4 regions of the Streptomyces sp. NPDC057424 genome follow, and region 3 is predicted to be linked to each of the others. Evidence: riboswitches for the same ligand, from Rfam matches in the RefSeq annotation. Region 3 holds a riboswitch; each other region holds the start of a gene.
The links. Region 3 has a riboswitch for cobalamin ahead of ACFU3E_RS19910 (ribonucleoside-diphosphate reductase subunit alpha). Riboswitches for the same ligand answer to the same signal wherever they lie in the genome.

Region 1 (5,357 bases), on a different contig from region 3:
GGCCGAGGAGCCGGTCGGCGTAGGCGTACGTCTCGAACCGGGCGCCGTCGTCCAGGTCCGGCTCGGTCTCGACCTGACGCAGGACGTCCAGCACGCGGGGTACGTCCAGGTCGTCCTCCCAGGCGTCCCGCAGCCGTCCCCGCACGGCATCGGGAATGGGCCGCGAGGGCTGCCGTGCCCACCGGGCGACCGCACCGCGCCAGCGGGCGAGGGTGGCGTGGGCGTCGGCGAGTCCGGCCGCCTCCAGCCGGACGGGGGCGCTGTGGTGCCGGGTGATCAGGGAGAGGCGCAGGGCGGCGGGATCGGAGTGGTCCGGTGGCCCGGGTTCCACCCGCGCAACGGCGATCCGCACGCCGTCGGGCACCGCCCCGCCCTCGGCGGTGACATGGACGACCTGGGCCTCGCCGAGACCCGCGCTGACGTCGGGGCTGTCCTCGAAGGGGCGGATGCCGAGCGTCGCGGCGTCCGCGCGCAGCTCCGTCTGCCGGCGGCCGCCGGTCAAGAGCGCCCACACCGGTGTGCCGCCGAGCTCCAGGGTGCGGACGAGGAGGTCCCCGACGAGCAGCACCCGCAGGTTCGTCATGTCGGAGCCGGGCGCGTGCACCTCGACACGGGTCAGGCCCCGGCGGGCCGGGGCGGCGTCGACCGGCTCACGGGTTCGGGCGTCGATGATGCGCAGCACGAGGTGAGCGTAGGCGGGTGGGCGGGCACACGCAGGCAGGTTCGGTGTTTTCCGGCCACCGTGGCGGAATCACCCCACCAATGGCGTGCCCGCGGCCACTCCTCTCAGGCCAGCGTGCCCAGGAACCGCACATGGGGCCGGCCTTCGGGCCCTTCCCGGCTGACGGTGGCCCGCACTCCGTACACCTCGGCGATGAGTTCCGCCGTGAGGACCTCCCCCGGGGCACCTCCCGCCACGACCCGCCCCGAGGACAGGACGACGACCCGGTCGCAGTACATCGCCGCGAGGTTGAGGTCGTGCAGGGCGACGACGGTGGTGACCGGCAAGCCCGTGACCAGGGTGAGCAGGTCGAGCTGGTGGTGGATGTCGAGGTGGTTGGTGGGCTCGTCGAGGAGGAGTTCGCGGGGTTCCTGGGCGAGCGCGCGGGCGATCTGCACCCGTTGGCGTTCGCCGCCCGAGAGGGTGTGCCAGAGCTGGCCGGAACGGGCGTCGAGGCCCGTGCGCTCCAGGGCGGCATGCACCGCGCGCTCGTCGTCCGCGGAGGCGGGCATCCAGGCCCGGCGGTGCGGGACGCGGCCCAGCCGTACGACGTCCTCGACTGTCAACTCGACCTGGGTGTCCGACTGTTGCTCGACGACGGCGAGACGGCGCGCGACCGTGCGGCGGGGCAGGTCACCCAGCGGGGTGCCGTCGAGGGTGACGACTCCGGAGGCCGGGGCGAGCATCCCGGCCAGCAGCCGCAGCAGCGTGGACTTGCCGGAGCCGTTGGGGCCGAGGACGCCGACCGTGGAGCCGGTCTCCGGGGCGAGGGCGACGCCGTCCAGGACGAGACGCCCGCCGGCCCGGCGACTGACCCGGTCCGCCCGCAGACCCGCCCCCGCCGCTGCCTCCGCGCCCTTCATCGCGCCCTCCGCGTCCGGTACAGCACCACCACGAACGCCGGCACCCCGATCAGCGAGGTCACGACCCCGACCGGGACCTCCTGCGGATCGAGGACCGTTCGGGCCAGGGTGTCCACCCACACCAGGAACACCGCCCCCGCGAGGGCGGTGACCGGCAGCAGCCGCGCGTGCCCGGGGCCGGTCAGGGCCCGGGCGGCGTGCGGCAGGACCAGCCCGACGAAGCCGATCGCCCCGGCCGAGCTGACCAGCGCGGCCGTGAGCAGGGCCGTGACGCACAGCAGCACCAGGCGGGTGCGGGCGACGGACACCCCGAGCCCGGCCGCCGCCTCCTGCCCGAAGGCGAAGGCGTCGAGGGTACGGGCGTAGGACAGGCAGACCACCAGCGCGACGGCCAGCACGGCCAGGCACAGCCACACGTCGGTCCAGCCGGCGCCGCCGAGCGAGCCGAGGAGCCAGAACAGCACCCCGCGGGTCGTCTCGGCGTCGGCGGAGGTCATCACGACGAAGGAGGTGAGCGCCGAGAAGAGCTGCATGGCGGCGACGCCCGCGAGGACGACCCGGTCGGTGGTGCCGCCGAGGGTGTGGCTGAGCAGCAGCACCAGCGCGAACGACAGCAGGGCACCGAGGAACGCGCCCGCGGACACCGAGAGGGCACCGCCGCCCACGCCGAGCACGACCACGAGGACGGCTCCGGTGGAGGCGCCCGAGGACACCCCGAGCACGAAGGGGTCGGCGAGCGGGTTGCGCAGCAGCGACTGCATCACCGCCCCGCACACGGCCAGTCCGGCCCCGCACACGGCAGCGAGCAGGGTGCGCGGCAGCCGCAGCTGCCACACGATCCCGTCCCGGATCGGTGTCAGCTCCGAGCTGCCGAGACCGAGATGAGCGACCACGACGGACCACACGTCGCCGACGCGGATGTCGGCCGGACCGATGGTGATGGCCACGGCGAGGGACGCGAGGAGCGCGGCGGTCCCGGCCGTGCCCAGGGCGAGTCCGGCCCTGCGGCGAGGCCTGGCCCCGGCACCCGGCACGCCTTGGGCGGTCACTTCACCAGCCCGGACCGGCGCAGCCCGGCGGCCACCTGCTCCACGCCCTCGACGGTGCGGATGGTCGGGTTCATGGCCTGCCCGCTGAGCAGCACGTACCGCTTGTGACGGACCGCGTCCATGTTCCTGGTGACGGGGTTGGACTCCAGGAAGGCGATCTTCTTCGCGGCCGACTCGGCGGTCTGCGACCTGCGGGTGAGGTCGCCGATGACGAGGACGTCGGGGTCACGGTCGGCGACCGTCTCCCAGTTGACCTGCGGCCACTCCTCGTGTGTGTCGTCGAAGACGTTCTTCGCGCCGAGGGCCCGGGTGATGATGCCGGGAGCTCCGCAACAGCCCGCCAGGTACGGCGACTCGGAGTTCGCGAACCAGTAGAGGAGGGTGACGTCGGAGGCGTCGATGCCGGCCGTGGCCTTCTCCATGCGCTGCCGGAGGGAGGCCACGAGCTTGTCGCCCCGTTCCTGCACCCCGAACACGGTCGCGAGGTCCCGGACTTCGCCGTAGACGGTGTCGATGCCCAGGGCCTTGTCGCGTGCGCCGTCGCCGCCGCCCGAGTTGTCCTTGCCGGCGCAGTCGGACGGTGAGACGTAGGTGGGGACGCCGAGCTTCCCGAACTGCTCGCGGGTGGCGACGCCGCCCTTGCCGAGGGTGGAGACGAAGGACGCGGCGACGAAGTCGGGCTCGGTGTCCAGGACGCGCTCGAAGGACGGGGTGTTGTCGGCGATGCGAGGGACCTTCGCGTCGGCCTTCTCCAGCCCCTTCATCACGGGGTCGGTCCAGGTGGCCGTGCCCGCGAGGCGGTCGGCCAGGCCGAGGGAGAGCAGGATCTCGGTGGTGCCCTGGTTGAGGGACACGGCATGCTGCGGCGCTGCGGCGACGCGGACCTCGTGGCCGCAGTTGGTGAGCGTGACGGCGGGCTTGGCGTCGGTGGACCCGGCGCCGCCGCAGCCGGTCAGGAGCAGGGAGCCGGCCGCGAGCAGGACGGCGGCACGGGCGGGTCGGGCGAGGGGCACGGGAACCAGTCCTCAGTCGTCGAGGGCTCGATCGCGGAGCCCGGTCGTACGGTGCTCCCCCGCCGCGTGCGGCCGCGGGGGCCGCCAGCAGGTCTTCGGACTCGGGTTCACCCGGTGCGGGACGCCTTCCCGGACGACCTGTGTCGTCCAGTGGCCGAGGCCCCGCCCGTCCCCCTCACCGCTGCGCGTCAGTTCCGGATTCGCACCGGATTCCCTGACCCACGTACATGGGTTCGACTGGCCTCGGCAAGCTATCACGGAGGCGCCCGGGAATCACGGCGCACCGGGTTTCGTTGCCGGGAGAGCAGTTCGTCCGCGACGTGCGAGGAGGCCGCCGGTGTACGGCGACGAGGCAACGGTCCGCAGGATCCTCACCGAGCTCGGCGACACCTGGGCCGTGGTGGGCCTGTCGTCGAACCGGCAGCGGGCGGCGTACGGCGTCGCCGCCGTGCTCCAGCGCTTCGGCAAGCGCGTCGTGCCGGTGCATCCGAAGGCGGAGGCGGTGCACGGGGAGCAGGGGTACGCGAGCCTGGCGGACATCCCCTTCGACGTGGACGTCGTCGACGTGTTCGTGAACAGCGACCTCGCCGGGGCGGTCGCGGACGAGGCGGTCGCCAGGGGCGCGAAGGCCGTCTGGTTCCAGCTCGGGGTCATCGACGACGCGGCGTACGACCGGACCCGCGCGGCGGGCCTGGAGATGGTGATGGACCGCTGCCCGGCGTTCGAGATCCCACGACTGTCCCCTCACCGAGTACAGGATTCCTGAAGCGTTTCCCAGGAAGCATCCGCGCCCGGTCAAGGCCGCACGACGCGTCTTCTTCCGCCGGCTGACCGATTCCCGACCTGAGTCCTCTTGCTCGCTCGGAGGTGCCCGTCCACCGACCGGCCTCCATACTGTGCGCATGACCCACGCCGCTCCGCCCGGGAACTCCGGCGCCCCGCAACACTTCCCGGTCGTCGTCGTGGGCGCCGGTCCCGCAGGTCTGACCGTCGGCAACATCCTGCGGGCCGCGTCCGTGGACTGCCTGGTGCTGGAGACCGAGACCCGGGAGATCATCGAACAGCGGCCCCGGGCCGGGGTCATCGAGGAGTGGGCCGTACGGGGCTTGGAGAAGCGGGGTCTCGCCCGTGGTCTGCTGGACCGCGCGGAGCTGCACACCGCCTGCGAGTTCCGCTTCGACGGGGAGCGCTACCGGTTCCCGTACGGCGAGCTGACGGGCAGCCACCACTTCGTCTACCCGCAGCCGTTGCTGGTGACGGACCTGGTGCGCGAGTACGCCGACGTCCGGGGCGGCCAGGTCCGCTTCGGCGTCCGGGACGTGCGGGTCGACGACCTCGACAGCGACCGTCCGTCGGTGTCGTACACCTGCCCGGAGACCGGTGAACGCCAGGTTGTGCACGGCGACTTCGTCGCGGGCTGCGACGGGGCACGCGGAGTGACCCGGGCCTCGCTGCCACCCGGGCGGGTCCGGATCGCGCGGCACGACTACGGCATCGGCTGGCTGGCCCTGCTCGCCGAGGCGCCGCCGTCCGCCGACTGCGTGCTGTTCGGCTGCCACGCGCGCGGCTTCGCCGGCCAGATGCCCCGCAGCCCTGAGGTGACCCGCTACTACCTCCAGTGCCCGCCGGGCGACGACCCGGAGAACTGGCCGCACGAGCGTGTCTGGGCGGAGCTCCAGGAGCGGCTCGGGGCTGCCGGTGTGCCCCCGCT
Region 2 (5,357 bases), on a different contig from region 3:
GCCGGACGACGGCGATGTCCGCCCCGTCCAGCAGGGCCGGAAGCTCCTCCCGGACGTCCACGCGGGTCGGGTTGCCGATCCGGTAGTCGGCACCGGAGGCGGCCCGGGCCGCCAGCAGGTCCGTGTCGGCGGTCGACAACAACAACACTGTGCTCATGCGGGCGCTCCCGGTGGAATGAAGGGCAGTCCTTGCGGCGCGCCGGACTCGATGAGCCGCCACAGCGCGTCCGTGTCCGCGTGCTGTTCGATCAGGTCGCCGAGCCGGTCGAGCTGCTCCTCGCGCAGCGCGGCGAACGAGGTGTCCGGCGCGGGCACGAAGCGGCGGCCCGCGGCGGCCGCCACCTCGCGCAGAAAGGCCCGCCGGAAGCCGTCCGACTCCAGTGAGCCGTGCCAGTGCGTGCCCCAGGTCTGGCCGACCCGGCAGCCGTTCAGGAAGGGTGCTCCGCCGATGACGTCGGCGACCCCGTGGTGGATCTCGTAGCCCTCCACACGTTCCCCGAGGGCCTCGCCCACCGGCCGCGTGAGGGTCTTCTCGCGGGCGAACCGCACCCGCACGGGCAGGACCCCGAGTCCGTCGACATGGCCCCTGCGGCTCTCGACGTCGTCCTCGATGTGCTCGCCGAGGATCTGGAAGCCGCCGCAGATGCCGAGGACGGGCCGCTGCTCGGCGGCCCTGCGGACCAGGGCGTCGGCGAGCCCCCGCTCGCGCAGCCACTCCAGGGCGCGGACCGTCCCGCGGGTGCCGGGCACGATGACGAGGTCGGCGTCGGACAGCTCCTCCGGCCGGTCCACGAACCGCACCACGACCCCCGGTTCGGCGGCCAGGGCGTCCACGTCGGTGAAGTTGGACATGAGCGGCACGGCACACACCGCGACCCGCAGCACGTCCTCGCCGACGGGCGGGGCGACGACGGACTCCCGCACGGCCCCCCGCAGGGAGACTCTGAGGCCGTCCTCCTCGTCGATCCCGAGCCCGTGCCGGAACGGCAGCACGCCGTACGTCCGCCGCCCGGTGAGCCCGTGCAGCATGTCGAGGCCCGGCTCCAGCAGGGAGACGTCCCCGCGGAACTTGTTGACGAGGAACCCGGCGACGCACCGCTGGTCCTCGGGCGACAGCAGCGCCACCGTCCCGAAGAACGAGGCGAACACACCGCCCCGGTCGATGTCGCCGACGACGAGCACGGGCAGCCCGGCGTTACGGGCGATCCCCATGTTCACGATGTCCGTCCGCCGCAGATTGATCTCGGCGGGAGAACCGGCCCCCTCACAGATCACCGCGTCATACGTGCCCCGCAACTGCTCCAGGCAGTCCAGCACCGTCCCGAGCAGGTGCTGCTGCCGGCCGCCGTGGTACCCGCGGGCGCTCAGTTCCCCGACCGGCTTGCCCAGCAGCACGACCTGGCTGCTCTGCTCGCCACCGGGCTTGAGCAGCACGGGATTCATCAGCGCGGTCGGCTCGACCCGGCAGGCCTGCGCCTGCATGGCCTGCGCGCGGCCGATCTCGGCCCCCTCCTTGGTCACGAAGGAGTTCAGGGACATGTTCTGCGCCTTGAAGGGCGCGACCTTGACGCCCTGCCGCACCAGCCACCGGCAGATCCCGGCGGTCACGACGCTCTTGCCGGCGTCGGAGGTGGTACCGGCGACGAGAAGCCCACCGCTCATGTCATTTCCCCCTCTTCAGCAACCGCGCACCGGCGCACGCCCCGAGCGCGAGCCAGGTGACGCGCCTCGACAGCCGCACGGCCCGTGCGACGTCGTGCGTACCGACGGCACGCCCCTGTGTGTTCAGCACGGGCCGGTGCTCCACCCGCCCGCCGTACGAGAGCGTCCCGCCGAGCCGCACCCCGAGGGCCCCCGCGAACGAGGCCTCCACAGGACCGGCGTTGGGACTCGGATGCTTCGCCGCATCGGCCCGCCAGGCCCGCACGGCCCCCCGCGGATCCGGCCCGGCCAGCGCGGCGAGCACGGCGGTCAGCCGCGCGCCGGGCCACCCCGCGACATCGTCCAGCCGCGCGGAGGCCCACCCGTACCGGCGGTAGCGGGCCGACTTGTGCCCGACCATGGCGTCCAGGGTGTTGACGGCCCGGAACCCGAGCAGCCCCGGCACCCCGCCGACGGCTCCCCACACCAGCGCCCCCACCACCGCGTCGGAGGTGTTCTCGGCGACGGACTCGACCACGGCCCGGGCCATACCGTCGGCATCGAGGGCCTGCGGGTCCCGCCCGCACAGATGCGGCAGCCGGGCCCGGGCCGCCTCGACGTCCCCGGCCTCCAGGGCACGCCCGATGGCCTGCGCCTCCCGGGCGAGTGAAGTCCCCCCGACGACAGCCCAGGTCGCGGCCGCGGTCAGCGCGGCGGAGGAGGCGGTGGACGTCCGCACGGCACGCGCGGCGACGGACCCGAGGGCGACGGCCCCTCCCGTGCACACGGCGGTGTGCAGCGTGCCCCACCCGCGGTGGTCCCGCCACAACACCCGTTCCACGGCACCCGCGGCCCGTCCGAACGCGGCGACCGGATGCCCCCGGCGAGGATCACCGAGCAGCAGGTCACCGATCAGACCGGCGGCGGCGCCGTACGCGAAGACGCGACCGGCACCCATGGGCTCAGCCGGCCAGGAGGGCAGGCAGGGGTGGGGTGTTGAACCTCGATCGGCAGCCGCGCATGGCGATATGTGTCCTCACTCAGGGTGTCCACGCCCTGGTTCGACGAGACCGGCGGTGAGAGTTCCTGGCTCCCGGGGATTGCTACCCCGGTGACAGTGGCGGGACCGCGCCGGACTCGCACCGGCTTCCTCTCCTGCCGCCGTACTGGCTCCGGCAGTCCACCACGGCCGGGAACCGCCGTCAACTTGCCGTTGACCTGCGAGGGGAGAGTGTGGAGAACCCCACATCGCCCCCTTCGGTACACACGGCGACCGGGCGGCACGGGACCCAAGTCCCGTGCCGCCCGGCGGACACGACGTGCGATCGGGCCCTCAGGCCACGATCAGATAGATCCCGTACCCGACAGCCGCCGCACACGCCGCGAAGCACGCGTACGCGCCGGTGACCGCGAGCCCGGCGGACCCGCCTTCCGCCACCGCCCGCTCGCGGCGGGACAGGCCGGTGATGCCGAGGGTGAACAGGCCGACGAGGGCCACGGTGACCACGAGGCTGATGCCGAAGACGGAGCCGAGGGACGCCCAGTCGATCTTCATATCGGAGACTCTTCCTTGTTACCGGTCGGCGGGGTCAGACCGTGGTGGTCGTCGAGGGAGTCCGCTCGGCGGCGGCCTGGGCCGGGAACGACGGTACCGGCTCCTCCGTCGCCGTGCCGGCCGGCGGCGGCGTCACCGCGGCCATCGCCGTGGTCACCACACCGGCGGGCTCAGCCTCGTCGGTGTCGTTGACGTTGGTGTGGTCGACGACCTCACGCCGGGACAGCTTCCAGATCGCCGCGCTGGAGGCGACCAGGAAGACGGCCACCACGGCGGTGCCCCAGTCGCCGAAGCCGGTGATGTACTCGGCGATCGCGGCCACCAGTGCGGCCGCCGGCAGCGTCAGACCCCACGCGACGAACATCCGCGTCGCGGTCGACCAGCGGACGACACCGCCCTTGCGGCCGAGCCCCGCGCCCATCACCGAGCCGGACACGGAGTGGGTGGTGGACAGGGAGAAGCCGAGGTGGGAGGAGGCCAGGATGACCGTGGCCGCGCTGGTCTGGGCGGCGAAGCCCTGCTGCGGCTGGAGGTCGGTCAGGCCCTTGCCCATGGTGCGGATGATGCGCCAGCCGCCCAGGTAGGTGCCGAGCGCGATCGCGATGCCGGCGGAGAGGATGACCCACATGGGCGGGTCGGAGTCGGGCGCGACGGCGCCACCGGCGACCAGGGCGAGGGTGATGACACCCATCGTCTTCTGCGCGTCGTTGGTGCCGTGCGCCAGGGAGACCAGGCCCGCGGAGGCGATCTGGCCGGCCCGGTAGCCCTTCTTGGACGCCTCGCCGTCGGCCTTCCTGCCGAGGGAGTACGTCAGCCGCGTGGCGAGCAGCGCCGCGATGCCGGCGACCAGCGGGGCGGCGATCGCCGGGATCAGCACCTTGGTGACCAGCACGTCACCGTGCACCGCGCCGACGCCCGCCGAGGCGATCGTGGCACCGATGAGACCGCCCATGAGAGCGTGGGAGGAACTGGACGGCAGGCCGACCAGCCAGGTCAGCAGGTTCCAGAGGATCGCGCCGACCAGGGCGGCGAAGATGACCTCGGGACGGATGCCGGCCTCGTCTACGAGGCCCTTGGAGATCGTGTTGGCGACTTCGACGGACAGGAAGGCGCCGACCAGGTTGAGGACCGCGGACATGGCCACCGCGATCTTGGGCCTCATGGCGCCCGTGGAAATGGTCGTGGCCATCGCGTTCGCGGTGTCGTGGAAACCGTTCGTGAAATCGAACGCGAGAGCGGTTACTACCACAATCGCGAGGATCAGCGAGAAGCTTTCCATTTACCCAGGCAATCGTTCGAGGTCATTGGCTCGATGAACGTAGGCAACCTGAGTGAACGGAAGATGAACTGAGAGGGGCGCAGGGGTGACCGCAACGGGGGGTCGTGGTTCCGCCGCGGGGCGCCCGGCGGCCAGGCGCCCCGCGCGAACCACTTCAGCCGATCGAGTGACCCGTTGAAGAGATTCCGGTCACCCGGCAGGGCCCAGCCGCCGTCGGGTGGTCGTGCAACCGTACGGGTCGTACTCGATGCCGAGCGCGGGCGGCAGCGTCCAGCCGTCGGTCCGTACCAGGCCCGCCGCGCGTGAGCCGTTGTCCCGCCTGCCGAAGGCGGGGACGCGGTAGGTGGTGGACCCGGTCTCCTTGACGTAGACGAAGCGGACGCCCTTCGCCCGCGTGCTCCGCCGTTGGACTCCCACCGGGGGGCGAGACGCGTGCCCCTTCGGGCGGCTCGCCGCCGCGGACGCCGCCGGCGGGCGGCCGCGGCGGCGGGTCGGTGTGCGGTCACGGGCCGGTCGGCTTCCGGCCTGAAGTGCCCCCGCCCGGCAGCGCGTCGGGCCCCGCCCTGGCAGGATCGCGGCATGGCTGAGCAGCGAGGCGACGAGCGGGGCACGGGAGACATACGGGAGGGCGAGCGAGGTGCGGGGGAGCCGCTCGGCAGGAGTGCGCGCCCCGAGGAGGCGCGCGCCTGGGAGGACCTCGTCGCGACGGCCCGCCGAACGGTCTCGGACGGACTCGTCGTCGGCACGTCCGGCAACGTCTCGGTGCGCGTCGGGGAGACCGTCCTGGTCACGCCGTCGGGCGTCCCCTACGACCGGCTGGCGCCGGACGACGTGACCGGCGTCGGCCTCGACGGCCGGCAGGTCCTCGGCACGCTCGTCCCG
Region 3 (5,357 bases):
CTCAGATACAGCCGCGCCTCGGGGGAGTTGATGTGCTTGTACAGCGTCAGCACGAGGTTGTTCGCGACGATCGAGTCGCCCGTCGCGAAGAAGGCGACCAGCCGGCCGATCAGGTGCTGCTCCGCCGGTGACAGCTTGGCGAGGTCGGCGACGTCCGAGTGGAGGTCGACCTCCTCCACGGTCCAGGTGTTCTTGATGGCGTCCCGGTAGCGCTCGTAGAAGTCCGGGTAGCGCATGGGGCGCAGGGTGAGCTCGAAGCCGGGGTCGAGAAGGTTCTGAGTCATGACAGTCGGCGCGAGGCGCCGTCCTCCAGGGGTGGCGGTCGGGTGGCGGGTGGCGGGTGGGGAATTACTGGCAGGCCTCGCAGGACTCGGGGTTCTCCAGGGAGCAGGCGACCGCTTCGGGATCGGGGGCGGCCTGCGCGGGGACGGTGGCCTGGGCGGCGCGGGCGATGCGGGTCGCCGGCCGCGAGCGCAGGTAGTACGTCGTCTTCAGCCCGGACTTCCAGGCGTAGGCGTACATCGAGGAGAGCTTGCCGATGGTCGGCGTCTCCAGGAAGAGGTTCAGTGACTGGGACTGGTCCAGGAACGGGGTCCTGGCCGCCGCCATGTCGATCAGGCCGCGCTGCGGGATCTCCCATGCCGTGCGGTAGAGGGCGCGGACGTCCTCGGGGATCCAGGCGAAGGCCTGCACCGAGCCGCTGGCCTCGCGCAGGGCCTCCCGGCTGCGTGCGTCCCACACGCCGAGCCGCTTCAGCTCGTCCACCAGGTAGGAGTTGACCTGGAGGAACTCGCCCGACAGTGTCTCGCGCTTGAACAGGTTGGACACCTGCGGCTCGATGCACTCGTAGACGCCCGCGATGGAGGCGATCGTCGCCGTGGGGGCGATGGCGAGGAGCAGGGAGTTGCGCATGCCGGTCGTGGCGATCCGCTCGCGCAGGGCGGACCAGCGCTCCGGCCAGGTGAACTCGACGCCGTAGTGGTCGGGGTGCAGCACGCCCCTGGCCGTACGGGTCTTCTCCCAGGCCGGCAGCGGGCCGATGGGGGTCCCCCCTGCACCGGAGCTTGTCGCAGGTGCTTGGGGGCGCTCGGCGAGGTCGGCGGAGGCCTCGTAGGCGGCGAGCATGATGCGCTCGGCGATGCGGGTGGAGAGTGCCTTGGCCTCGGGCGAGTCGAAGGGCAGGCGCAGCTTGAAGAAGACGTCCTGCAGGCCCATGGCGCCGAGGCCGACCGGGCGCCACCGGGCGTTCGACCGGCTCGCCTGCTCGGTCGGGTAGAAGTTGATGTCCACGACCCGGTCGAGGAACGTCACGGCCGTGTGGACGGTTTCGTCCAGCCGCTCCCAGTCCATGTCGCCGGTCGATGTGTCGACAAAGGAACCCAGGTTGACCGACCCGAGGTTGCAGACCGCCGTCTCCCCGTCACTGGTGACCTCCAGGATCTCCGTGCAGAGGTTGGAGGAATGGACGACATGGCCCGGCTCGGCCGTCTGGTTGGCGGTGCGGTTGGCGGCGTCCTTGAAGGTCATCCAGCCGTTGCCGGTCTGCGCGAGGGTGCGCATCATGCGGCCGTAGAGCTCGCGGGCGGGCAGGGTCTTCCTCGCGAGGCCCTTCGCCTCGGCCGCCCGGTACGCGGCGTCGAACTCCTCGCCCCACAGGTCGACCAGCTCGGGCACGTCCGAAGGGGAGAACAGCGACCAGTGCGCGTCGGCGTTCACACGGCGCATGAACTCGTCCGGCACCCAGTGCGCGAGGTTCAGGTTGTGCGTGCGGCGGGCGTCCTCGCCGGTGTTGTCGCGCAGCTCCAGGAACTCCTCGATGTCGGAGTGCCAGGTCTCCAGGTAGACCGCGGCCGCGCCCTTGCGGCGGCCGCCCTGGTTCACCGCGGCGACCGAGGCGTCGAGGGTCTTCAGGAACGGGACGATGCCGTTGGAGTGGCCGTTGGTGCCGCGGATGAGCGAACCCCGGGCACGGATGCGGGAGTACGCCAGTCCGATGCCGCCCGCGTGCTTCGACAGCCGGGCCACCTGGTGGTACCTGTCGTAGAGGGAGTCCAGCTCGTCCTTGGGGGAGTCGAGGAGGTAGCAGGACGACATCTGCGGGTGCCGGGTGCCCGAGTTGAAGAGCGTGGGGGAGGAGGGGAGGTAGTCGAGGCGGCTCATGAGGCCGTACAGAGCCGCGACTTCGTCCAGCGCGCGTGTGGTGTCGTCCTCGGCGAGGCCGCTCGCCACCCGCAGCATGAAGTGCTGGGGCGTCTCGATCACCTTGCGGCTGTGGGGGTGGCGCAGCAGGTAGCGGCTGTGCAGCGTGCGCAGGCCGAAGTAGCCGAAGCGGTCGTCTGCGCCGGTGTCGATCAGGGCGTCGAGCCGGGCCGCGTGCAGCCGGACGAACTCGGCGGTCCGGTCGGCGATGAGGCCCTCGCGGTGGCCGACCGCGACGGACTCGGTGAAGGACGTGACGCCCTGTGAGGCGGCCTCTTCGCGGATGCCGATGGTCAGCAGCCGGGCGGCCAGCCGGGAGTAGGCGGGGTCCTCGGAGATCAGACCGGCCGCGGCCTCCGTCGCCAGTTCCCGCAACTCCGCTTCGTCCGCGCCGGCGGACCGGCCGCGCAGCGCGGCGGCGGCGACCCGGCCGGGGTCGGCGTCGGGGAGGTCGGCGGTCAGCTCGGTCAGGGTCCGCAGCAGCGCGGCACCGGGAGCGTCGTGCTCCTCTTGGGCGGCTGAGACCGGTTCGGCTGGCGCGATGGTCACGTGGGGCTCTCCCTCGCTCGGCACGGGGGCCTCGCCGAGGGCAGGGGGGCAGCACGCGAGCGCACGCGGCGTCGCGTCCACCGGCCCATTCCACGAGGCCCGGACGTCAGGGCACACCGGCCGGATGGCCGGGTGCGCTGTCGGCAGGTCCTCGGACTGACTCTCGTACACGAAACATGCACAAGTACACCGTTGCGGGACAGTTCCGGATTCGCACCGGATTCCCCTGCGGCGACAGCGAGCATGAGCATACATCTTGTGCCGGGTCCCGGTGGCACCCCCAGATGTTGTGTCAAACGCGGCAGCGGGCCACCGTGACGCTTTGTCACGGTGGCCCGCTGCGGGGTGTTTGCGGCTGTTCGCGCCCACGCGGCGGAGCCGTACATCGGTACAGCCCCGCGCCCTTGGGCCTAGTGCGCTGAACCAGCAGTCGCAGGCGGGAGTTCCACCTGGACCCCGGGGTCGCCCGCGTCGGCCGTGTAGTCCTCCGGCTTGGTCTCGTCGGTGCCGTCGGGGGCCTTCAGGGCCCTCAGGGTGAAGGTCAGGACCACCGTCACCACCAGGTTCAGGACGAACGCCGTGAGGCCGATGTAGCCGATCTCCCCGATGCCCGGGATCTCCTTCGCGGAGCCGCCGAAGTGCTTCTGGGTCGGGGAGGCCACGCCGTACGCGGCGACGGTGCCGTAGATCATGCCGACGGCCCAGCCCGCGAGCAGGGCCCAGCGGTGGAACCAGCGGGTGAACAGGCCGCCGACCAGGGCCGGGAAGGTCTGCAGGATCCAGATGCCGCCCAGGAGCTGGAAGTTGATGGCCACCGTCTTGTCCATGGTGAGGACGAAGGCCAGGGCTCCGACCTTCACCAGCAGGGAGACCAGCTTGGAGACCTTGGTCTCCTGCGCCGGTGTGGCGTCGGGCTTGATGAAGTCCTTGTAGATGTTGCGGGTGAAGAGGTTCGCGGCCGCGATGGACATGATGGCCGCGGGCACCAGTGCGCCGATGCCGATCGCCGCGAAGGCCACGCCCGCGAACCAGTCCGGGAACATCGTCTCGAACAGCTGCGGGATGGCCAGCTGCCCGTTCTGCACCTTGATCCCGGCCGCGATCGCCATGAACCCGAGCAGCGCCAGCAGACCCAGCATCAGCGAGTACAGCGGCAGGATCGTGGTGTTGCGGCGGATCACCTCACGGCTCTTCGAGGACAGCGTCGCCGTGATCGAGTGCGGGTACATGAACAGGGCCAGGGCGGAGCCCAGCGCCAGCGTGGCGTAGGTCCACTGGCCGGCCTCGGCCGGCACCAGCGCACCGCGTGGCGCGCCCGTCGCCGGGTTGGTCTGGCTGTACGCCTCGCTCGCCTTGGCGAAGATGTCGTCGAAGCCGCCCAGCTTGATCGGGATGTAGATGATCGCCACCGCGATGACGATGTAGATCAGCGTGTCCTTCACGAACGCGATGAGCGCGGGGGCCCGCAGACCCGACGAGTACGTGTACGCCGCCAGCACGCCGAACGCGATCAGCAGCGGCAGGTCCTTGATGAACCAGTTGGTGTTCTCGCCGCCGCCGACGCCCATCACGTCCAGCACGGCCTGGATGCCGACCAGCTGGAGCGCGATGTACGGCATCGTCGCCAGGATGCCGGTCAGCGCCACCGCCAGGGACAGGCCCTTCGAGCCGTAGCGACCGCGCACGAAGTCGGAGGTGGTGACGTAGCCGTGCTTGTGGGACACCGACCACAGGCGGGGGAGGAACGTGAAGATCAGCGGGTACACCAGGATCGTGTACGGCACCGCGAAGAAGCCGGCCGCGCCCGCCGCGTAGATCGCCGCCGGCACGGCGACGAAGGTGTACGCCGTGTACAGGTCGCCGCCGAGCAGGAACCAGGTGACCCAGGTGCCGAACGAGCGGCCGCCCAGGCCCCATTCGTCGAGGCTGTGCTCGTTCTCGGCCTTGCGCCAGCGCGCGGCCAGGAAGCCCATGACCGTCACGGCCAGGAAGAAGAAGATGAAGACGCCGAGCGCGACGCCGTTCACGCCGTCCTTCACTGCGACGCACCGCCCTTCGCGGCCGAGCGGGCGCGCTGGTCACGCTGCCACAGCTTGTAGGCGATCATCGTCAGCACGGTGGAGATGGGCACCCACGCCATCTGGTACCAGTAGAAGAACGGGATCCCGAGGAAGGCAGGGTCGGTCTTGGTGTACGAGCCGACCCACAGCATGGCCACGAAGGGCGCTATGAGGCAGAAGCCGATGACGACGCGCACAGGCGTCACCACCGGCCCTCTGCTGGCTTCTGGGGCTTGCGACATCAGGCGGCTCCGTCCCCTCAAGTGATCACCTGTGCAATGCGCAGGCAATCTAGGTCAGGGTGCGGCGGCAGCGGAACCCCTCGTCCGTAATGCGGTACCCGAAAAGAAGCCGGGGGATCCGCTGCCGGTCCGCTACTCCTGGGGGCGCTTCAGACGGGCCACGAACTTGTACCGGTCGCCCCGGTACACCGACCGCACCCACTCCACCGGCCGGCCGTCCCGGTCCAGGGAGTGCCGGGAGAGCATCAGCATCGGCAGGCCGACGTCCGTGCCGAGCAGGCCGGCTTCGCGCGGGGTGGCCAGTGAC
Region 4 (5,357 bases), on a different contig from region 3:
GTCGACGATCAGATGGCCCACCAGGTCCCGCACCAGCCACCCCGTACAGCCGGAGGGCCGCCCGGAGTCCTCGTCGGACAGGTCGTCAAGCGCCGCGCGCAGTGCCGTCCATGAACGCGAGAAGAGACCCACCTCGGCACCGTGGCGCGGTGTTGCGAGCGTGGACGAGCGTATTGCGGGCACCTGGACCGTTACCGGGAGCGTTTGCGGTCGGCGGCGCGTACGATCCCGGTGGGTCACGCTGGGTGATCCGGCCCTTGCGGCGTATGACATGGCTTGCGATCCAAGAGGTGGTGAGCATGACCCTCCTGCAGAACCCCGGGGTACCTCCCGCGGCCGGTGAGGACGCGGAGCGGCTCGTGTCGCCGGTCGGTTCGCACACCGAGTGGGATCCGCTGGAGGAGATCATCGTCGGGCGCCTGGAGGGCGCGACGATCCCCTCCGACCACGCGGTGGTGACCTGCAACGTGCCGCCGTGGGCAGGGCGGTTGCAGGGGCTCGCGGCCGGTTTCCGGTATCCGCGGCTGCTCGTCGAGCACGCTCAGCAGGAGATCGACGCCTTCGTCGCCCTGCTGGAGTCCTTCGGCGTCACGGTCAGGCGGCCGGAGGCGGTCGACCACCGGCGCCGCTTCGGCACCCCCGACTGGACCTCGCGCGGCTTCTGCAACACCTGCCCGCGCGACAGCATGCTCGTGATCGGCGACGAGATCATCGAGACGCCGATGGCATGGCCGTGCCGGTACTTCGAGACGCACTCCTATCGCCCGCTCCTCAAGGACTACTTCCGGCGTGGCGCGCGCTGGACGGCGGCACCCAAGCCGCAGCTCACCGACGAGCTCTTCGACCCGGACTTCCGCGTCCCCGGGCCGGGCGAGCCCATGCGGTACATCCTCACCGAGTTCGAGCCCGTCTTCGACGCCGCGGACTTCGTCCGCGCGGGACGGGACCTGTTCGTCACCCGCAGCAACGTCACGAACGCGATGGGCATCGACTGGCTGCTCCGCCACCTCGGCCCGGAGTACCGCATCCACGAGATCGAGAGCCGCTGCCGCACACCCATGCACATCGACACGACGTTCGTCCTGCTCGCGCCCGGGAAGGTGCTGATCAACCCCGAGTACGTCGACCCGGACCGCCTGCCGGACGTCCTCGGTTCCTGGGACGTCCTCGTTGCTCCCGAGCCCGACCCGATCGACGAGCGGCTGCTCAAACTCACGTCGATGTGCGGCAAGTGGCTCAGCATGAACGTGCTCATGCTCGACGAGAAGCGGGTGATCGCCGAGCGGCACCACACCGGGATGCTGCGCGCGCTGGAGAAATGGGGCTTCGAGCCGATCCCGTGCGACCTGCTGCACTACGCCCCCTTCGGCGGTTCGTTCCACTGCGCGACCCTCGACGTCCGACGCCGCGGCTCACTCCAGTCCTACTTCGACTGACCGAGCTGCTCCGACGGCCGGAGGCGGGGGCCGGGGGCGACACGGCCGCGGGGGTGCCCCTCACCCTCCGGACGCCCCCAGCCGCGCTGCCGTGAGGGCGGCCAGCTCGTCCGGGGTGCGCGGCCCCGGCTCCATGCCGGACAACAATCCCTGCGCGCGCAGGAGTTCCGCCGCCGCGGCACCCCACGGCAGCCGCAGCCCGGCCTCGTGGAGGAGGTCGGTGCGGGCCAGTGCCGTGGCCGCGGGCCCGGTGCGGACACCGGACGGGGTGAGGAGCGCCGCGTCGTCGGCCCAGCGCAGGGCGAGATCGACGTCGTGGGTCGCCATCACCACCGTGGTTCCGGTGCCACGGAGGCCGTCGAGCGTGGTGAGCAGCCGCTCCTGGCCGTCGGGGTCGAGTCCGGCCGTCGGCTCGTCGAGCACGAGGACGCGGGGCCGCATGGCGACCGCGCCCGCGATGGCCGTGCGCTTGCGCTGCCCGTAGGAGAGCAGATGGGTGGGCCGGTCGGCCAGGGCGGTGATGTCCAGGGCGGCGAGCGCCTCCGCCACCCGCGTCCGCACCTGTGTGTCGTCCAGGCCGAGGTTCAGCGGCCCGAACGACACGTCCTGCTCGACGGACGCCGCGAACAACTGGTCGTCCGGGTCCTGCACCACCAGCTGCACGGTCGTCCGCAGCCGGGTCAGCCCCTTGCGGTCGTACGACACCGGCTGCCCCTCGACCGTCAGCCGGCCCTCGTGCGGCTTCAGCCCGCCGGAGAGCAGCCGCATCAGCGTGGTCTTGCCGCTGCCGTTGCGGCCGAGCAGCGCGAGCGCGCGCCCCTCGCGGATCTCGAAGTCGAGGCCGCTGAGCACGGCCGGGCCGTCCTCGTAGGCGAAGGACGCGCCCCGCAGGGCGACGAGGGCGGGCTCGCTCATGTCAGCGGCCTTTCCAGTACGAAGGTGAGGGCGGCCAGCACCACGAGCAGCAGGCAACTGGCGGCCGTGAAGCGGACGGAGACCCGGGCCTCGGACACCAGGACGCGCAGGGTGCCGTCGTAGCCGCGCCCGGCGAGTCCGGCCTGGAGCCGGGCGGCCCGGTCGAAGGCCCGGACGAACGCGGTGGCGCCGAGTCCGGCCAGGGAACGCCACTCCGCGGCGCGGCTGGTGTGCCCGAGCCGGGCCGCCTGGGCTTCCCGGATGCGGCGTACGGAGTCCAGCAGCAGGAAGCTCATCCGGTACGTCACGAGCGCGACGTCGACGACCGGCGCCGGGATCCCGGCCCGGACCAGGCGGGGCAGCAGGTCGGACATGGGCGTGGTGAAGGCGAACAGCAGCACGCCCAGGGAAGCCGCCGAGGTGCGCAGCAGCAACGCTCCGGCCCGGACCGGCCCGTCACCGGCGAGGGAGACGAAACCCCCAGGCCCGCCCACCTGGACGAGCAGCGTGACCGCGCCGGTCACGCAGAAGCCCAGCGGCACCCGGTAGGCCCGCCACAGCCGCCGCCCGGGCACACCGGCCGGCCCCAGCAACACGACCAGGGCCGTCAGGAGCACCAGGGCCGCGCCCGGCCAGGGCGGCAGGGAGATCGCGAGCACGGTGAGGCCGAGCCCGAGCACGGCCTTGTCCACGGGATGGCGGCGGCGCCAGCGACTGCTGTGCGCCGCCGCGTCGATCGGCAGCACGCGGGATCAGCCCCGTTCGGCGGGGGACTTCCCGGCGCCACCGGTGAGCTCGTTCCCGGCCTCCCGCTCCAGCGCCCGCTGCTCGCCCTGCCGCCGCCCCCGGTGCAGGCCGAAGTAGTAGGCGAGGACACCGGCGCCGAGGGCCGCCTGGAGGGCGAACAGCGCCGACTCGATCTCGCCGGACGGCGGCTCGTACAGCGGTGAGAACCACGGCTCGTAGTCGGGCTCGATCTCGGTGATCGCCGTCTCGGCCTCGGCGTCGGCGCCCGTGAACGGCTCCTTCTTGTGATCGCCGAGACCGAGCGCGAGCGGCAGCACGGCAAGCGCGGCCACGACGAGCAGCAGCACCAGGTTGATCTTCGTGTTCCTGCTCATCGGGCCACCGCCTCGGTCTCGGTCCGGGACTGCTTCTTGGCGAGGAGCACGCCCAGCCGGGTCAGTTCGCCCTTGCTGGACTGCACCAGCAGCCGCATCACGAGCACGGTCAGCAGGCCCTCGCTCACCGCGAGCGGGATCTGGGTGATGGCGAAGATGGAACCGAACTTGCCGAGCGCGCCCAGGAATCCGCTGCCCGGGTCGGGGAACGCGAGCGCCAGCTGCACGCTGGTGACGCAGTAGGTGGACAGGTCGGCGACGAACGCGCCGCAGAACACCGCGGCCATCAGCGGCGCGTCGTAGCGCCGCAGCAGTGTGTAGACGGCGTATCCGGCCCAGGGGCCGACGATCGCCATCGAGAAGACGTTGGCACCGAGCGTGGTCAGACCGCCGTGCGCGAGCAGCAGCGCCTGGAAGAGCAGCGTGATGGTGCCCAGTACCGCCATGACGGGCGGCCGGAACAGGATGGCTCCGAGGCCCGTTCCGGTGGGGTGCGAGCAACTGCCGGTGACGGACGGCAGTTTCAGGGCGGACAGGACGAACGTGAAGGCGCCGGAGGCACCGAGGAGCAGAGTGCTCTCCGGGTGCTCGCGCACTTCACGGGTGAGCGACCGGACCCCGTGGACGACGAACGGCGCCGACGCGACGCCCCAGGCGACCGCGTGCGCCGGAGGAAGGAAACCCTCGGCAATGTGCATGGCTCAGCAGACCCTCTCCAGCACCTCGTGGATGGTTGACGCGCCTTGGCCGGTCTCCTGGCTGACGGGTACCACCGCCCGGACTCCGCCTTCCCGGGTCGCAAGGACCCAGTGGCTGCCCGTGAGGGCCGGAGCCGGACTTCCCGATTCACAGTGGCGAGGGCCGCACCGGCATCACACCGGATTTCCCGTTCACCAAGGCCTGGTGACAATAAGGCCGGGGTAAGGGCGATGACAAGCCGCCCAAGGGGCGCGCGAGGGGGCGCCCGCTCGCACACCGGCGCATCCCCCGGCTGATCCACGCGCGGTGCGGCAGGGCGCCGTCGTGCGGTGTCCGGGTCGCGTCAGTCCTCGCCCCCGTCGTCTCCGTCGTCGCTCTCCCCGTCGTCCCCGGCCTCGTGCGGCCTTTCGGACTTCGGCTGCTCCGGCCCGCCGGCCGCCTCTTCCGGTGCCGGAGTCGCGGTGCTCGGCCCAGGCGCGGGAGGAGCCGGGGAGGCGGGCGTGGACGGAGTGACATCGGCCACGGTGCCGGTGCTCGGAGTGGTGGCGGCCGCGGGGCCGGCCGCCGGGTCGGAGGACAGGGGCGAGGGGGAGTCGGCCGACGGTGTGGCGGCGGGGCTGCTCGCGGAGGGGGAGGCGTCGGGTTCCGTGCCCTCCGCGGTCGTGCCGGGCGAGAACCAGCGCATGCCGATGAGCATCGCGGCGAGGAAGAGTGCCGCGGCGGCGGCCGTCGCGGTCAGTCTCGACCGGTTGCGGACGCCGCCCCGCCCGCGGGAGCGACCCGAACGCCCCGCCTGTGCTGCCCGGGCCGCGCTGCGATGCCCCGGGGTGGCGGGCAGCGCGTACGTGGTCGGGCTGCTGGTATCGGCGGCCGCGTACGGGCCCGGCGCGGCGTGCAGCGCCGCGGACGTGGCCGTCGGCCGCAGCGGCGCCGAGGCCTCCGGCAGCGGCTCGGGCAGGCCCCGCCAGGCGCCCCCGGCGAACCACTCGGCGGCCTGCTGGGCGGTGGGCCGGTCCTCGGGCTGCTTGGCGAGCAGACCCAGGAGGTAGTTCTCGAACGCGGGCGGAAGTCCGGCGACACCGAGCTCGCGAGGCGGCACGGGCGTCGAGTCGAGGTGCTGGTGGAGGAGGGCGACGGCGGTGTCGGCCTCGAACGGCGGGCGTCCGCTGAGGAGCTGGTAGAGCAC

Region 1: another riboswitch for cobalamin. It lies ahead of ACFU3E_RS27590 (ABC transporter substrate-binding protein); the one in region 3 lies ahead of ACFU3E_RS19910 (ribonucleoside-diphosphate reductase subunit alpha).
Region 2: another riboswitch for cobalamin. It lies ahead of ACFU3E_RS13730 (cobalamin biosynthesis protein); the one in region 3 lies ahead of ACFU3E_RS19910 (ribonucleoside-diphosphate reductase subunit alpha).
Region 4: another riboswitch for cobalamin. It lies ahead of ACFU3E_RS18500 (energy-coupling factor ABC transporter permease); the one in region 3 lies ahead of ACFU3E_RS19910 (ribonucleoside-diphosphate reductase subunit alpha).

The regions. Positions count from the first base shown of each region.
Region 1 covers NZ_JBHVCP010000042.1:10,334-15,690, forward strand. The annotation lists gene ACFU3E_RS27575 (hypothetical protein) at 1-682, opposite strand, end outside; gene ACFU3E_RS27580 (ABC transporter ATP-binding protein) at 787-1,584, opposite strand; gene ACFU3E_RS27585 (FecCD family ABC transporter permease) at 1,581-2,633, opposite strand; gene ACFU3E_RS27590 (ABC transporter substrate-binding protein) at 2,630-3,646, opposite strand; cobalamin riboswitch at 3,715-3,903, opposite strand; gene ACFU3E_RS27595 (CoA-binding protein) at 3,984-4,412, shown strand; gene ACFU3E_RS27600 (4-hydroxybenzoate 3-monooxygenase) at 4,549-5,357, shown strand, end outside.
Region 2 covers NZ_JBHVCP010000013.1:24,751-30,107, reverse strand. The annotation lists gene cobN (cobaltochelatase subunit CobN) at 1-157, opposite strand, end outside; gene ACFU3E_RS13735 (cobyric acid synthase) at 154-1,662, opposite strand; gene ACFU3E_RS13730 (cobalamin biosynthesis protein) at 1,664-2,599, opposite strand; cobalamin riboswitch at 2,699-2,857, opposite strand; gene ACFU3E_RS13725 (hypothetical protein) at 2,975-3,196, opposite strand; gene ACFU3E_RS13720 (anion permease) at 3,231-4,475, opposite strand; gene ACFU3E_RS13715 (hypothetical protein) at 4,665-4,892, opposite strand; gene ACFU3E_RS13710 (class II aldolase/adducin family protein) at 5,055-5,357, shown strand, end outside.
Region 3 covers NZ_JBHVCP010000023.1:68,089-73,445, forward strand. The annotation lists gene ACFU3E_RS19905 (ribonucleotide-diphosphate reductase subunit beta) at 1-284, opposite strand, end outside; gene ACFU3E_RS19910 (ribonucleoside-diphosphate reductase subunit alpha) at 349-2,748, opposite strand; cobalamin riboswitch at 2,873-3,045, opposite strand; gene mctP (monocarboxylate uptake permease MctP) at 3,159-4,787, opposite strand; gene ACFU3E_RS19920 (DUF3311 domain-containing protein) at 4,784-5,050, opposite strand; gene ACFU3E_RS19925 (GntR family transcriptional regulator) at 5,183-5,357, opposite strand, start outside.
Region 4 covers NZ_JBHVCP010000020.1:97,373-102,729, forward strand. The annotation lists partial or broken gene ACFU3E_RS18475 (maleylpyruvate isomerase N-terminal domain-containing protein) at 1-132, opposite strand, end outside; gene ACFU3E_RS18480 (amidinotransferase) at 300-1,436, shown strand; gene ACFU3E_RS18485 (energy-coupling factor ABC transporter ATP-binding protein) at 1,497-2,351, opposite strand; gene cbiQ (cobalt ECF transporter T component CbiQ) at 2,348-3,097, opposite strand; gene ACFU3E_RS18495 (energy-coupling factor ABC transporter substrate-binding protein) at 3,104-3,472, opposite strand; gene ACFU3E_RS18500 (energy-coupling factor ABC transporter permease) at 3,469-4,170, opposite strand; cobalamin riboswitch at 4,200-4,385, opposite strand; gene ACFU3E_RS18505 (serine/threonine-protein kinase) at 4,515-5,357, opposite strand, start outside.